3 regions of the Paenibacillus sp. 01T47 genome follow, and region 1 is predicted to be linked to each of the others. Evidence: riboswitches for the same ligand, from Rfam matches in the RefSeq annotation. Region 1 holds a riboswitch; each other region holds the start of a gene.

Region 1 (4,858 bases):
CTACACTGCTCGTTGCTTCATCGAGTATAAGCAGCGCAGGATCTCCAAGAATGGCCCGAGCAATCGTGATAAGCTGGCGCTGCCCGTGGCTTATGTTCCCGCCTTCCGCTGTCAATTCGGTCTCATAGCCTAGCGGAAGCTTCGTGATGAAACTATTCGCATTCGCTTGGGCAGCCGCCTCCTCCACCTCTTCATCGGTAGCATCCAGCTTGCCATAGCGGATATTCTCACGAATGGTACCCGAGAACAAATGGGCATCCTGCAGCACGATTCCTAGCTGTTTGCGCAAGCTGTTTTTGTCTATCGTGCAGATGTCTTCGTCATCAATCAGTATTTGACCGTCCTTGATCTCATAGAATCGCCCAATCAGATTAATGATCGTAGTCTTGCCCGCTCCAGTTGGACCCACTAGCGCAACGGTTTCTCCCGGCTTAGCAATAAAGGAGATGTTATTAAGCGCTGCGGTTCCGTCGTTATATTCAAACCGCACATCGCGAAACTCTACCTTGCCGCCAATCGATTCCAGCTCTTTCACGGACTCGGGTTCTTCATATTCTGATGGAATATCCATCATCTCAAACACCCGCTCCGCGCCTGCTACCCCCGACTGAATCATATTGTATTGATTGGCGACCTCATTCAAAGGGCCTGAGAATTGCTTCGAGTAACCGAGGAAGCTTATGATGACGCCCACTGTTGCATGGTCATGAATTGCCAGCCAGCCGCCGACTCCTGCAATGATTAAATAGCTGATATGACCAAACATGTTCATGAACGGGCCCATCGTACCCGAATAAATTTGAGCTTTAGTTCCTACCTTCTTCAGCTTGGCATTAGCGGCGCTGAATTGCTCGGCCATTCGCTCCTCTTGATGAAACAGAGCCACAACCTTCTGGCCGGATACCGTTTCCTCTATAAAACCGTTCAGTCCGCCAAGTACCTGCTGCTGCCCTTTGAACTGCCGCTGTGTAATCTTTGCTATTCGCTTCGTAACGAAAACGATGAGCGGGATGATGACGAGTGTAACGAGTGTGAGCCACACATTTAAGAAAAGCATCATCGCGAACGAACCCACAAGCATAATGACGCTTGATATAATTTGTATCAGGCTTTGGTTCAGCGTATTCGTTACATTATCAATATCATTGGTTGTGCGGCTCATGAGCTCACCGTGATTTTTACTCGCGAAAAATGGAATAGGCAGCTTTTGCAAATGATTGAATAGTTCCTTGCGAAGGCTCCACACAGTTCGCTGCGATACTTCAGCTAAGTAAATGGCCTGAAGCCAACTAACTAAGCTGCCAGCCGCATAGATGCCGAGCATAAGCAGGCAGATTTGGAGCAAACCGTTATATTGTTTCGCAATAATATAATCATCCAAAGCCTTGCCAAGAAAATAAGGACCTGCAAGCGTAAGTCCTGCTGCAGCTATCGTGAGTGCAATAACCGCTAGCAGTCTAGCCCGCCCATGAAGTAAATAAGTGCCGATTCTTCTTAATGTCGTTAGCGTATGATTCATCTATCAAGCTCCTTGCTGGGAAAAGGCCATTTTCTGGTATAGCTTGCTTTGTTCAAGAAGCTCCTGATGCGTGCCAATGGCTGTAATTCGACCATTCTCAAGCACGATAATCCGATTTGCCTGCTGTACGGATGCAATTCGCTGACCAATGATAAGACAAGTGCTGCTCTTCATAATCTCTTGCAACGATTTGCGTATGAGTAAATCCGTTCTCAAATCAACCGCGCTTGTACAATCATCAAGGATCACAATTTTGGGTTTCAGCAGCAACGTCCTAGCAATGGACAACCGCTGCTTTTGGCCGCCGGACAGATTGACCCCGCGCTGGCCAAGCAGCGTATCATAGCCATTCTCCAGCTTCATAATGAATGCATGAGCCTCAGCTGCCTTGGCTGCTGCCTCTATTTCATCCTGACTCGCATCCGGCTTGCCATAGCTGATATTGTCACGAATGGTTCCACTGAACAGATGCGCCTGCTGGAGCACCATTCCGATTTGGCCATGCAGCTCTGCAGAAGCGATCTCGTTAATCGGATAGGAATCAATGCGGATCATTCCCTCTGTCGCTTCATAAAACCTTGGAATGAGGCTGACCAGCGTTGATTTTCCTGAGCCGTTTATCCCTACGATCCCAATCGTCTCGCCCGGCTCTATATTCAGATCTATGTCGTGAAGTATGTTTTTCTCCGAGCCTTCATAGCCGAAGCTCACATGGTCAAAAGTTATTCTGCCAGCTTGAATTTTTTTGGACTGCTCGTTAGCTTTTCGTTCAGCTGTCCATTTATCTGCCGGAACCTCCAGTATCTCATTGATGCGATCAGCAGAAGCCTTGGCCCGAGAGATTGCAATCAATTGATTTCCTAGTCCTAGAGTAGAAAAGAGAAGCTGTGTAATATAAGTTAAAAAGGCGGCGAGACTTCCCACTGACAGCGCCCCGTGCTCAGAGAGCATTCCCCCATACCATAATGCAGCTACAATACTAAAATTAAGAATGATCGACACAAGCGGCGTATTAAGCGCAACGATCTTAGCTGCTTTTAGACTGGCATGCAGTAGATTTGAGTTTGTTTCATTAAAACGTTCTTCCTCGTAATCGGACCGAACAAATGCTTTCACAACGCGGATACCGGACAAATTTTCTTGCATAACGGTATTCACTTGATCAAGCCGATGCTGCATCATTGAAAACAAAGGGACGGTAATCCGAGTTGTAATGATGAGGAAGAGAGCTAATAAGGGTATCATTGCGAGCAAAATAATAGACAGGCGCGGGCTGATGACAAAAGCCATGATCAGACTGCCGATAATAATGAATGAACTGCGTGCAAATACGCGGAGCAGCAGCAATACTAAGTTCTGAATTTGTGTGACATCACCCGTCAGTCTCGTCACGATGGAGCCTGAACCAAAACGGTCAAGCGATCGAAGCGACAGCGACTGTATTTTTTGAAACAGCTCCTGCCTCAGATCAGCCCCAAAGTTTTGCGATGCTATCGTCGAGAACACCGTGCAGCCGACACCTGCGATTAGTCCGATCAATGCGGCGATCAGCATTTTGGGCGCGGTGCTCGCGATTGCTGTGAGATCACCTGCTATAATGCCCTCATTCACAATGCTCGCCATGAATCGCGGCTGCAGCAAATCCATGACCACCTCTAGCAGCATAAACAGCGGTGCCAGCACAGCGCTCAGCCAATATTTCCTCAAAAATCTAGTGAGCTTTAACAACTTACCACCTCAATCTCCCATCATTTTGCGCAAACTGCAATAAAGAGGGCAGCGCGACCCGCTCCCTCTTGATAAAGTAATTATAGCATCCATCCTCTCGTTTCTACACCTAAATAATCATAAAATAATGTTAATGACTCGCTTTTGAACTTTCCACCTGTTAAAATCAAAATACCATTTAAAAGCTGTGCGTAACTGGCGGAACATGGGCAACCATGAGGAAGCGCACAGATCATTAGCCGTACGCCTGGGCAAAGGTAAGGGGACATACCCCTTGCCTTTTTATGTTTTTTTAACATTTATTTATAAGGGGCTGAGGTAGAAGATGACCGAGAAACTGATTTTGGATGGAGCCATTGTGGCCGATGCGATTAAAGAGCAGCTGAAAGAAAGAGTTGAGATTCTTAGCAAGCGGGGAATCATTCCATGCTTAGCGACGATACTGGTGGGCGATGACCCTGCGTCTGAAACCTACGTTCGAATGAAGGGCAATGCATGCAAGCGGCTTGGCATTGATTCCAAACGTATTCATTTGAACAAAAACATTTCAACGGATGATTTAATTGACGTTATTTTGCAGCTTAATGAAGACCCGCTTATTCACGGCATCCTCTTGCAGCACCCTGTACCGCATCAAATTGATGAGCGTGCTGCCTTTGAAGCGATTAGTATCCATAAGGATGTTGATGGTGTAACCGCGTTAGGTTTTGCTCAAAATGCATTTGGTTATGCCCAGTATCCGTCATGTACCCCTGCTGCTATTATGGCTATTCTTGATTACTATGAAATCAAGGTCGAAGGCAAACATGCCGTCGTCGTTGGACGAAGCCCGATTCTAGGCAAACCCGTTTCTCAGATGCTGCTGAACCGCAATGCAACCGTAACAACCTGTCATTCCAAAACAGAAAATTTAGCGGAGCTATTGCGTCTTGCCGATATCGTCGTTGCTGCAGTCGGCAAACCAAGCTTTATTCAAGGCGAATGGATTCGCGATGGCGCTGTAGTACTTGATGCAGGGTACAACAAAGGGAATATTGGGGACGTTGACTACGAGGCATGCCTAGCAAAAGCAAGTGCGATCACCCCTGTGCCTGCAGGCGTAGGTCCTGTTACGATCGCCACGCTTCTGAAGCATACGGTTGACTCCGCTGAGCGATTTGCACTTCAATAAGAGATATAGGAAGAAAAACGAGGGGATCTTATTTGCCGCTTTGCAGCTAAGATCCCCTCGTTTGTTCTATGGGATGTCTACACATCCCGTTCTAATAAATACCTCGCTGTAAACTGATCGGTAATGAGTACATTCGTGTAGCCGCCGCGCAGCGCGCCATAAATGCCATCTACCTTCTTCGCTCCGCCTGCCACAAGTATCGACTGGTCCTTGCGTTTCAGTTCATCGAGACTGATTCCAATCGTGCGCTGGTTCATGAGTGTTGAACAAATATTGCCTGTAATATCGATATAGCGTGAGCATATATCGCCAGCTGCTTTCTCGCGAATAATTTCCAGATCTGAATCTGTGAAATAATTGGCTCTAATTAATACAGAATCATCCGTAGGTGCTCCTACGGTTACAACGGCAATATTAGAAAGCTTCCCTAGCTCCAAAAT
Region 2 (4,858 bases), on a different contig from region 1:
GTTTATTATGGAGAAATTCCGCAAGCAGCTGGGCATCGAATTGACAGAACGGACAATGTTCAGAGGAAAGCTTCTTAGCGAGGAAGAGCTGCGAGAAGCAACAAAACCGTTTGCGGCTCGCCATGAAGCGAAGCTTGCAGATCGCTCAGAAGCGTTGCAAACGAAGCGAGCTGCAGAGAATAAAAGTGCAGCTGCTGCTCCGAAACAAACGAAGCTTGTAGAGACGAAAGCAGTAACTGCTCCGCCGAAACCAAAGCCAGCAGCGAAGCCTGCTCCTAAGAAAGTGGAGCGAAAGCGCGAAGGCAAAAACAAAGGTGCTCCTAAGTGGTTGAAAGCTAAACGCGAGGCCGATAAGGAACAATCATAAAAATTTATTTTGAAAGCCACCCTCTTAAATCGATCTGCCTCTCCCGAAACGTATGGGCGAAGGTAAAAAATGCGGCAAAACCCGCAATCGAAAAAGGAGTGTGGCTTTCTTGATGAAACAAACCATGTGGAAAAAGACAGCAATTTCTTCGCTTGCGCTGCTAATGCTTGCAGGCGGTGCGACGTCAGCTTTTGCAGATGGCGGTAAAGGCAAAGGGCATGATGGCGATCGTAATGATGATAAAGGCCGTCATGAGGACAAGGATGACAAGTATGACAAGGACGATAAACATAAAGTAACATGGCAATTTCAAGATGAGGACGATCTGAAGTGGGCTATGGAATACATTATGCGGTTAGCGTCGAAGGGCGTATTTACTGGCTACGAGGATGGTACATTTAAGCCTAATCAGAAAATCAACCGTATTGAAACGTTGACTGCTGCTGTCAGATTGATGGGTCTTCGCTCACAAGCGGAATCAGCAGATAAAATGAAAACGGACTTGCAATTTAATGATGGGGATAAAATCGCAAAAAAATACCCTTGGGCTGTTGGTTACGTTGCAGTAGCGCTGGAGAACGATCTATTCTCTGAGACTGAATCGGAAGTGAAACCGGAAGCAAACGCGACAAGACTATGGTCTACGATTCTTCTCGTAAAAGCGCTTAAACTGGAAGACGAAGCGAAGGCGCTCAATAATACGAAGCTTGACTTTAAGGATGCAAAAGAGATCCCTGCTGGATCTGTAGGTTATGTTGCTCTTGCTTTGAAGAAAGGTATTATTACCGGCTACAATGATAAGAATGGAAAAACTTTCCGTCCTAATCAACCAGTAACCCGTGCAGAGCTGGCAGCGCTTCTCGATCGCACAGATACGGAAATGCCTAATCATGATGCACAAGCCATTATAGGCAAGCTAAAAGCAGCTCCTGCTGATGGCAAGTTGACGGTTGTTAAAGGAGATAACACGGAGGTTTCACTAGCATTAGACTCGAATGTGTTTATTTTCCGAGATGATAAAAAATCGCCAGTGAGCTCACTCCGAGCAGGTGATGAGGTACTCGTTCGTACGTATCTCAATCGTATCGTATTTATTGAAGTAACGAAGTCGGCTCCTGTTAGTACAGCTTTCTCGGAGAACGGAATTATTAATACATTAACGTTCAACAATCAGGCGAAATTGACGACGGTTTCTCTCATTACTCGATATGAAAACTCACAGGCAGTTGTCACAACATTCAGCATTGATCCAAGTGTAGTCATCACAGGTGACTCCTCGCAGCTGAAGGCTGGTCAATATGTACAAGTAAAAGGCGACAATGGTACAGTTAAATCAATTGAAGTGAAATAAGGTTTATATAAGTGAAGGGCTGTCCTGAAAGTGGATTTTTCTACTTTTGGAACAGCCCTTTTTTCATTGCTCAACAATCAAAATTATAGCTTGCGAATCCAGCAGCGCTTAGTTTTCTGCATAATAAGCACGATACAATTCGTTAGAAAATATACGCGTTAACTTTCATAGTTAGTCTGTAATAGAGCTTGATTTCAATTGCGATATCGAACTATAATAAATGTAAATTTTAGGTAGGTGCAACTGGCGTAAACGTGGATGACCACGAGGGAGCACCTATTTCATATGTCGTGCGCCTGGGCAAAGTATTTGATCAATGATCAAATACTTTTTTTATTTTCAGATAAAATAAAAAGGTTGAGGTGAGTATGTTGCAGTCCTATGAAGATCAGTTATTTAATAATCCGTATCCTGGTAGAACGATAATCGTGGGGATGAGCCCGTCAGGAAAACACTATGTTCAAGTGTATTGGATAATGGGCAGAAGCGTGAACAGTCGCAACCGAATCTTTGAGCGTAATGAGCAGTTTGTAAAAAATAGAGCATATGATGCGGCAAAAATGGAAGACCCTTCATTGATTATTTATAATCCGATAAAGAGTATTAATGGGATGCACATCATTTCCAATGGAGATCAGACGGAAACCATCTATGAAGCGTATGGCAAAAAAGAAACGTTTGAAGATGCATTAAAAAGCAGAAAGTTTGAACCGGATGCTCCCCATTATACACCACGTATTTCCGGTATTATTGATACTGAATCAGCTGTGTACAGCTTGTCCATTTTGAAAACAAGGCAAAACGATCCGTCATTTTGCATCCGTCATTTCTTTCATTACGACTCTTTTACAAAAGGGATAGGTCATTGCATTCACACTTATAAAGGTGAAGAAAATGGTATTTTGAGATCTTTTGAAGGTGAACCGCTGGAGGTTCCTTTATTTGATTCAATGGATGAAACGGCTCAATTTTACTGGAGCAGCATAAACGCAGATCATAAAATTTCATTGCTTGTGAAGTTTATTCATACCGATGATCGTAAGGTGGAATTTAAAATAATAAATAAAAATCAGACGTTTTAGTGTCTCTATAATTAATTCCGACAAAAACGATGGGAAAAATTTAAATAATCGTTGACAGGGTCGTTTTTGAGGAATAATATAGGAATATATTCAAAGTGAGTTGAAAAACCATTTTGTAGGATGACAAAAGAAGATAATCTACTGGACCACCAGAGATTCAATAGGAGCGCAGTTCTGCGCCTTGTTGGGTCTCCTTTTTTTATCCAAAAAAACAAAAAAGCTCAAAGAGCGAAGCGAAAGGGATGTTTACAATCATGAAAAAACTAACACTAACATTAATTTCTGCAACAGTAGCCTTCTCAGCCCTAACCTATGTTGTCGTATCTGCCAAACAGGCGCAAGGTGCGCCTGCGGTGAAGGACAACGCTGCAATTGTTACCGAAGCAAAAGAAGAGAATCATTCCAAAATCATTACCGTTTCTGATACAGAGAAAAAATCAGAAGTAAACACAGCTGCAGCAGAAGGCGAAAAACAACAGCAAACAAAAACGGCGGACACGATAGAGGCAAATAAGCCTGAAGCAGAAAAAGTAGATGCGAAACAAGAAGATAAATCCAAAGTTACTCTTGCTGTAGATAAGAAGGAAGAGGCGCCTGCAGCTAAAGCGGCAGCAGCAAAGGAAGAGCCTGCGGCTAAAGCAAATACATCGGTTGAAAAAACAGCGACACAGCCGAAAGAAGCTGCCCAGCCTAAAGCAGCAACGACCGTAAAAGAAGAAAGCCAGCCTAAAGCTGCAGCCGTTGTGAAAGAAGAGCCAAAAGCAGCAGCACCTGCTGCGAAAGAAGAAACACAATCGAAACCAGCGGAGCCAGCTGCGAAAAAAGAAAAGAAACCATCAAAATCGGTCTCATTTGTGAAAAAAGATACGGTACAGCCGAAAGCACCATCATCCTCAGAGGCTCCTGCTTCATCCTCTTCATCATCATCATCGTCTTCCGAAGGTCAACACCCAGCACCATCGACGACGGAAGAAGAAATCTGCTAGAAACAAGAAATACGTATTCATGAGTTATGAAATGGGGGTGGTCATAAGAGGCAGATCAGCCTCTTATGACCGGCTCCCTGCACGAGATCTTGAAGCGACTAGTGGAGAATACATATTTCACACTTGGCACATCGACAAAATTTGATGAAAACGAGGAATGAACATGAAATTACAATTGAATACATCCAAAAGATGGTTAGCTCTTATATTGGCTGCGTTATTAATTTTGCCGGCTGCCAATATCGTTAATGCCAATCCAGCTTCGGAAACTCTAGTAAATAGCGGCGCCAGCCATTATAACTATTTTAATAATGTGTATGATCATTTGAATGATGAGAACCATATTCTTCAAACGGTAACGTATGAAGATATTATTAATCTCTTTGACAGCGAAGGCACGTATGTGGTGTTGTTTGGCGGAGCTTGGAGCGATAAAACACAAGCGAATATTGGCTTTATCAATCAGGTGGCGAAGCAATATGGCGTAAAAACCATCTATAACTTTGATACGAGGTTAGATGGCAAATCACTAGAGATTGCTGAAACGCAAACGAAAGAAATCAAAGTCGGCAACAACACTTTTGATTTTGCAGAAGCGTATGTCGAGCTGGTCAAAAAATATTTAACGAACCTCGATGAAGTACTTCCAGCAGGAGATATCGTTAGCTATACAAAAAAAGACAGCAAGGGCACAGTAATTTCAGAAGGCTCAGCGAAAAAAATTGAAGCACCATTCTTGTTTGTGTATAACAAAAAGAAAATTGTTTCCTCTTTGGCATCAACGAATGTATGGAACGATTATTTAACAAATGGTGTTTTGGACACGGGCAAAGTAGATGCTTACAAAGCAAAAGTGAGTCAAGTATTTGAAGGAATCACTTCATTTGATACGATTAACCGTTCGAATTCTATCAAAGCAGCTTTCAATAGAAACGGATCAATCATCAACAAAAAAGAAACGGTTATTTTTGACGAATCGGATGGAGAGCTCGTATTTGAACATGTAACCTATCACCAATTGACGAAGATTCTCGAGAGCGAAGGGAATTATACGATCTTGTTCGGCGGCTCA
Region 3 (4,858 bases), on a different contig from region 1:
GCGCGAACAATTATCGGAAGCTGCCAGCCAATTAAGAGAAGGCGGTATTATTGCTTTCCCTACGGAGACGGTTTATGGGCTTGGATCGGATGCTCGCAGCTCGGCGGCGGTTGAGCGGATATTCACCGCAAAGGGACGTCCATCGGACAACCCTCTCATTGTGCATATTGCGGGTCGCAAGCAGTTAGATGAGCTGGTGCTGCCGTATTCGGAGCTGGCTTCATCGTTGATGGAACAGTTTTGGCCAGGGCCACTTACCATTGTACTGCCCGTTCGTGAGGATGCGTTATCGCCGCTCGTAACGGCTGGACTGTCTACCGTTGGTATTCGAATACCGGATCATAGAACAGCGCTTGCGCTGCTTGAGATCGCAGATTGTCCAATTGCTGCACCAAGCGCCAATCGTTCTGGAAGGCCAAGCCCAACACTTGCTGAGCATGTGCTGGAGGATCTGGATGGGCGGATCGATGGTCTTGTTGATGACGGTGCAACAGGCGTCGGCCTGGAATCTACTGTAATTGAGCTTGCTGGCGAGCATGGCATTCGTATTTTGCGGCCAGGCGGCATTACGCGCGAAGCGCTTCAAGAAGCGGCACCCCATGCGTTGATTGATAGTGCCTCGATAGAAGAACCGGAGTCGGCTCCGCGATCACCAGGCATGAAATATACTCATTATGCGCCACAAGGGGAGCTTGAGCTTGTGCAAGGACATTTTGAAGCTGTCGCAGCTTACATTCAAGATCAAGTAGAAGCTGCAAAGATGCGCGGCGAGGTAACTGGCGTACTTGCTTTCGAAGAGAGATTGAATCGCTACGATGCAGATCATGTTTTCTCATTAGGCAGCGAGGCGGAGCTTGGCACAGCAGCGCATCAGCTTTATGCCGCATTGCGTGATTTTGACGGGGCAGGCGCTCAGCGTATTTGGGCAGAGGGCTGCACGGAGCATGGGATCGGCGCAGCGCTTATGAATCGGTTGGCCAAAGCGGCTGGAAACCGAATTATTCGTGTATAGAAAGTGTTCTAAGGGGAACGATCATTTTTGAAACTGAATTAGCTTGAAACCGCACTAGTATGTTTGTCCTCATGTCCGCATATGTTTGGTAAAGACTACAAGCGGACATGGGGGAGATAGGCTGTGATTGAAGCACAATTACAAGCTGGACAGTTTTTGACGCTGCTTATTATTGCGGTGGCACTCAGTCTAGACGCATTTTCTCTTGGGCTCGGCATAGGGCTCAAAGGCATAAGGCTGCGAGATATTTTGAAGCTGGGCATTGTAACTGCGTTGTTTCATATGATCATGCCGCTGGCAGGTATTTTTACAGGTCAATACGTGGGCTCCTTGCTTGGAGATGTAGCCACGACTGCGGCAGGCATTTTGCTAGTGCTGCTCGGCGGACATATGATTTATAGCTCGCTGCGCGGCGAGGCGGTTCAATCTTTTGACCATAAATCTTTTTGGGGCTTGCTCGTGCTTTCGCTTAGCGTCAGTATCGACTCGTTCTCAGTAGGCATTACGCTTGGGATGTTCGCTGCAAACATGTTGATGACGGTTTTACTTATCGGTCTGCTCGGCGGGCTGATGTCGATATGTGGTTTAATGCTGGGGCGTAAAGTCAGCGGTCAGCTTGGCGAATATGGCGAGGCCATAGGCGGAGGAATTTTGTTCGTGTTCGGCATCTTGTTTATCTTTTAGAATATAAGTAAGAAAGCAGAACAATATTGCAGTCTTATTTTAAATTTCAAGTCAAAGCTGCTTTAGCATCTAAGGAACGCTGCAGGTGTTTTCGCTTAATCGTTGAACAGCTTGGAATAACGTGCAAAAAGGAGTTGGCAGTGTGAAACGTATTTTATTTGTATGTACAGGCAATACATGCCGCTCACCGATGGCAGAGGCTATGCTTCGCCGAATGGCTGCTCTGAGAGGGATCACCGTAGCCGTTCGCTCCGCAGGCATATCTACTATTGATGGACTGCCTGTGTCAGCTCATGCTGTGGAGACTCTTAGGCAGCGGGACATCGAGCATAAGAGCACGTCGCTGGCGCTGACGAGCGAGGCGGTTGGTTGGGCTGATATTATTTTGACAATGACGGTCAATCATAAGCGCGGTTTGCTGCAATGGCATCCCGAAGCGGTCGACAAAATCTATACGTTAAAGGAATATGCAAATCAAGACGCTCAAGTGCTCGCGGATATTGAGGAGCTGGAGCAGCTCTATACAGAGCTTCATATGAAGCAGGCGCTTGGCCAACAGCTGACGACTGGCGAGAGAAGACGATTGCTTGAGCTGGAGCGTCGCATACCGAGCTTTGACATCGTTGATCCTTTTGGAGGCTCGCTTGCTATATACAGCAGCAGTGCTAATGAAATAGAGGACGCGCTCGTCAAGCTGCTGGACAAGCTTGCCAAAAGATAAGTATTTAGGGTTGCAGAAGCCATTTTTGCTTCCATTCGATTGATTTTTGCAGCTGTATAAGATATAATAAAATGACAATATACGGTTTCCGATGTAACTGGCGACGGAAGTGGGTAACCACGGTGGAGCATCGGAATATACGGCCGGTCGCCTGGGCAAAGAGCAGCATGCTAATAAGCATGTCTTGCTCTTTTTTCGTCTTTTTGGGCAAAAATAGGTATACTAGCACTGTGATGTTTCATTTCTAAGGAGGTCTTTTGCGTTGAAAATTGCTATTGGTGCTGACCATGCAGGTTATCGTTTGAAGGATGAAGTTGTACCGTTTCTTCAATCGCTTGGTCATGAAATTGAAGATCTTGGTTGCAACTGTGACCAATCCGTCGATTATCCGGACTATGCATTGCCCGTATGCGACCTTGTTACGAGCGGCAAAGCAGAGCGCGGTATACTCATTTGTGGAACAGGTATCGGCATGTCGATTGCGGCTAATAAAGTACGCGGCATCCGCTGTGCGCTTGTGAATGATATGTTCTCAGCCAAAGCCACTCGGGAGCATAATGATACTAATGTTTTGGCGCTTGGGGAACGAGTGATCGGTCCTGGAGTGGCACTCGAAATTATTCGCATATGGCTTGAAACGCCGTTCTCAAATGGAGAACGTCATGTCGGTCGTGTTAGTAAAGTGAAACAAATTGAAGAACAGTACAGCAGCCAGTCCTAATTAGGGGGCATTCGCAATGAACGTAGACGAAAACGTACAGCTAGGAAGCATTGCAGAACAGGTTGAGCAAATTGTTCGGGAACTGGCAGCGGCAGGCAAGCTTGGTATGAGTCAGCTGCTAGTAATCGGTGTAAGTACTAGTGAGGTGCTTGGTCATCGCATCGGGACTTCGGGCACCATTGAAACGGCTGCACAAATTTACGCAGGCGTTGAAACGGTTCGCAGCGAAGTTGGCTTTATTCCCGTTTATCAATGCTGTGAGCATCTGAATCGCGCGCTTGTCATTGATCAAGCTTCCGCAGAACGATTGGGGCTTGATATTGTAGGTGCAGTGCCAGTGCCTAAAGCGGGCGGTTCCATGGCAGCCTATGCCTATCGTCAGCTGAAGGAGCCTTGTTTGGTGGAAACGGTGCAGGCGCATGCGGGCATCGATATTGGTGATACGTTTATCGGTATGCATTTGAAGCGGGTGGCTGTTCCCGTTCGTCCGACGATTCGTGAAATTGGCGGAGCGCATGTCACGATGGCTATCACAAGGCCAAAGTTAATAGGCGGCTCCCGAGCAGTATACGAGCTTAGCGAGAATCTAACGGTAGAGCAATCTGCTGGAACTTGCGAATAGTTGATTTATAGCCATAATTTTTTGATTTTCAGCGTCTAAAGGACACCGAAGACGTTTTTGCTTGATAAAGGGTATCTAATTTGAGGAGGAATTTAATCATGGAAAATTTGCGCAAACAAGACCCAGAAGTATTGAAAGCTCTAGGACTAGAACTTACTCGTCAACGTGACAATATCGAGCTTATCGCATCCGAGAACATCGTTAGCGAAGCGGTATTGGAAGCTATGGGAAGCGTTTTGACGAACAAATATGCAGAAGGTTACCCAAGCAAACGTTTCTATGGCGGTTGTGAGCATGTTGACATCGTTGAGGATATTGCCCGCAACCGTGCAAAAGAGCTTTTTGGCGCTGAGCACGCGAACGTGCAACCACACTCCGGCGCACAAGCGAACATGGCTGTTTACCTTGCAGCTTTGCAGCCTGGCGACACTGTGCTTGGTATGAATCTAGCACATGGCGGACATTTGACACACGGCAGCCCTGTTAATGCATCTGGATTGCTTTATAACTTTGTTGCATATGGTGTACAAGAAGATTCCTTCACTATTGATTATGAAGAAGTTCGCAAGCTTGCTTTCAAGCACCGTCCTCGTTTGATCGTTGCAGGCGCTAGTGCATATCCGCGCACAATCGATTTCGAGAAGCTTGGCAAAATTGCTAATGATGTAGGCGCATTGTTTATGGTTGATATGGCTCACATCGCTGGTTTGGTTGCTGCAGGCCTTCACCCGAGCCCAGTGCCTCATGCGCATTTTGTAACAACTACAACGCACAAAACCCTTCGCGGACCTCGCGGCGGTATGATCCTTTGTCGCCAACCTTGGGCTGCTGCGATTGATAAAGCAGTTTTCCCAGGCTCGCAAGGCGGTCCTTTGATGCACATTATCGCTGCTAAAGCAGTAGCTTTCGGCGAGGCGCTTCAACCTGAATTCAAGCAATACGCAACCCAAGTTGTTAAGAACGCTAAAGTTCTTTCGGAAGAGCTTGTTGCAAAAGGCTTTAATATCGTATCTGGCGGAACAGACAATCACTTGATGCTGCTCGACACACGCAATCTGAACATTACAGGAAAAGTAGCAGAACATGTGCTTGATGAAG

Evidence for each region. Region 1 has a riboswitch for ZMP and ZTP ahead of AC1DOV_RS26485 (bifunctional 5,10-methylenetetrahydrofolate dehydrogenase/5,10-methenyltetrahydrofolate cyclohydrolase). Riboswitches for the same ligand answer to the same signal wherever they lie in the genome.
Region 2: another riboswitch for ZMP and ZTP. It lies ahead of AC1DOV_RS08960 (IMP cyclohydrolase); the one in region 1 lies ahead of AC1DOV_RS26485 (bifunctional 5,10-methylenetetrahydrofolate dehydrogenase/5,10-methenyltetrahydrofolate cyclohydrolase).
Region 3: another riboswitch for ZMP and ZTP. It lies ahead of rpiB (ribose 5-phosphate isomerase B); the one in region 1 lies ahead of AC1DOV_RS26485 (bifunctional 5,10-methylenetetrahydrofolate dehydrogenase/5,10-methenyltetrahydrofolate cyclohydrolase).

What each region holds. Positions count from the first base shown of each region.
Region 1 is NZ_JBFTPA010000017.1:122,782-127,639, reverse strand. Features, by position in the region: gene AC1DOV_RS26495 (ABC transporter ATP-binding protein) at 1-1,519, opposite strand, end outside; gene AC1DOV_RS26490 (ABC transporter ATP-binding protein) at 1,523-3,247, opposite strand; ZMP/ZTP riboswitch at 3,429-3,507, shown strand; gene AC1DOV_RS26485 (bifunctional 5,10-methylenetetrahydrofolate dehydrogenase/5,10-methenyltetrahydrofolate cyclohydrolase) at 3,573-4,418, shown strand; gene AC1DOV_RS26480 (sugar-binding transcriptional regulator) at 4,496-4,858, opposite strand, start outside.
Region 2 is NZ_JBFTPA010000003.1:348,798-353,655, forward strand. Features, by position in the region: gene AC1DOV_RS08950 (DEAD/DEAH box helicase) at 1-367, shown strand, start outside; gene AC1DOV_RS08955 (S-layer homology domain-containing protein) at 480-1,718, shown strand; ZMP/ZTP riboswitch at 1,948-2,027, shown strand; gene AC1DOV_RS08960 (IMP cyclohydrolase) at 2,087-2,800, shown strand; gene AC1DOV_RS08965 (hypothetical protein) at 3,055-3,786, shown strand; gene AC1DOV_RS08970 (S-layer homology domain-containing protein) at 3,950-4,858, shown strand, end outside.
Region 3 is NZ_JBFTPA010000008.1:134,125-138,982, forward strand. Features, by position in the region: gene AC1DOV_RS17920 (L-threonylcarbamoyladenylate synthase) at 1-1,012, shown strand, start outside; gene AC1DOV_RS17925 (manganese efflux pump MntP) at 1,136-1,696, shown strand; gene AC1DOV_RS17930 (low molecular weight protein arginine phosphatase) at 1,839-2,417, shown strand; ZMP/ZTP riboswitch at 2,501-2,581, shown strand; gene rpiB (ribose 5-phosphate isomerase B) at 2,680-3,138, shown strand; gene AC1DOV_RS17940 (TIGR01440 family protein) at 3,155-3,760, shown strand; gene AC1DOV_RS17945 (serine hydroxymethyltransferase) at 3,859-4,858, shown strand, end outside.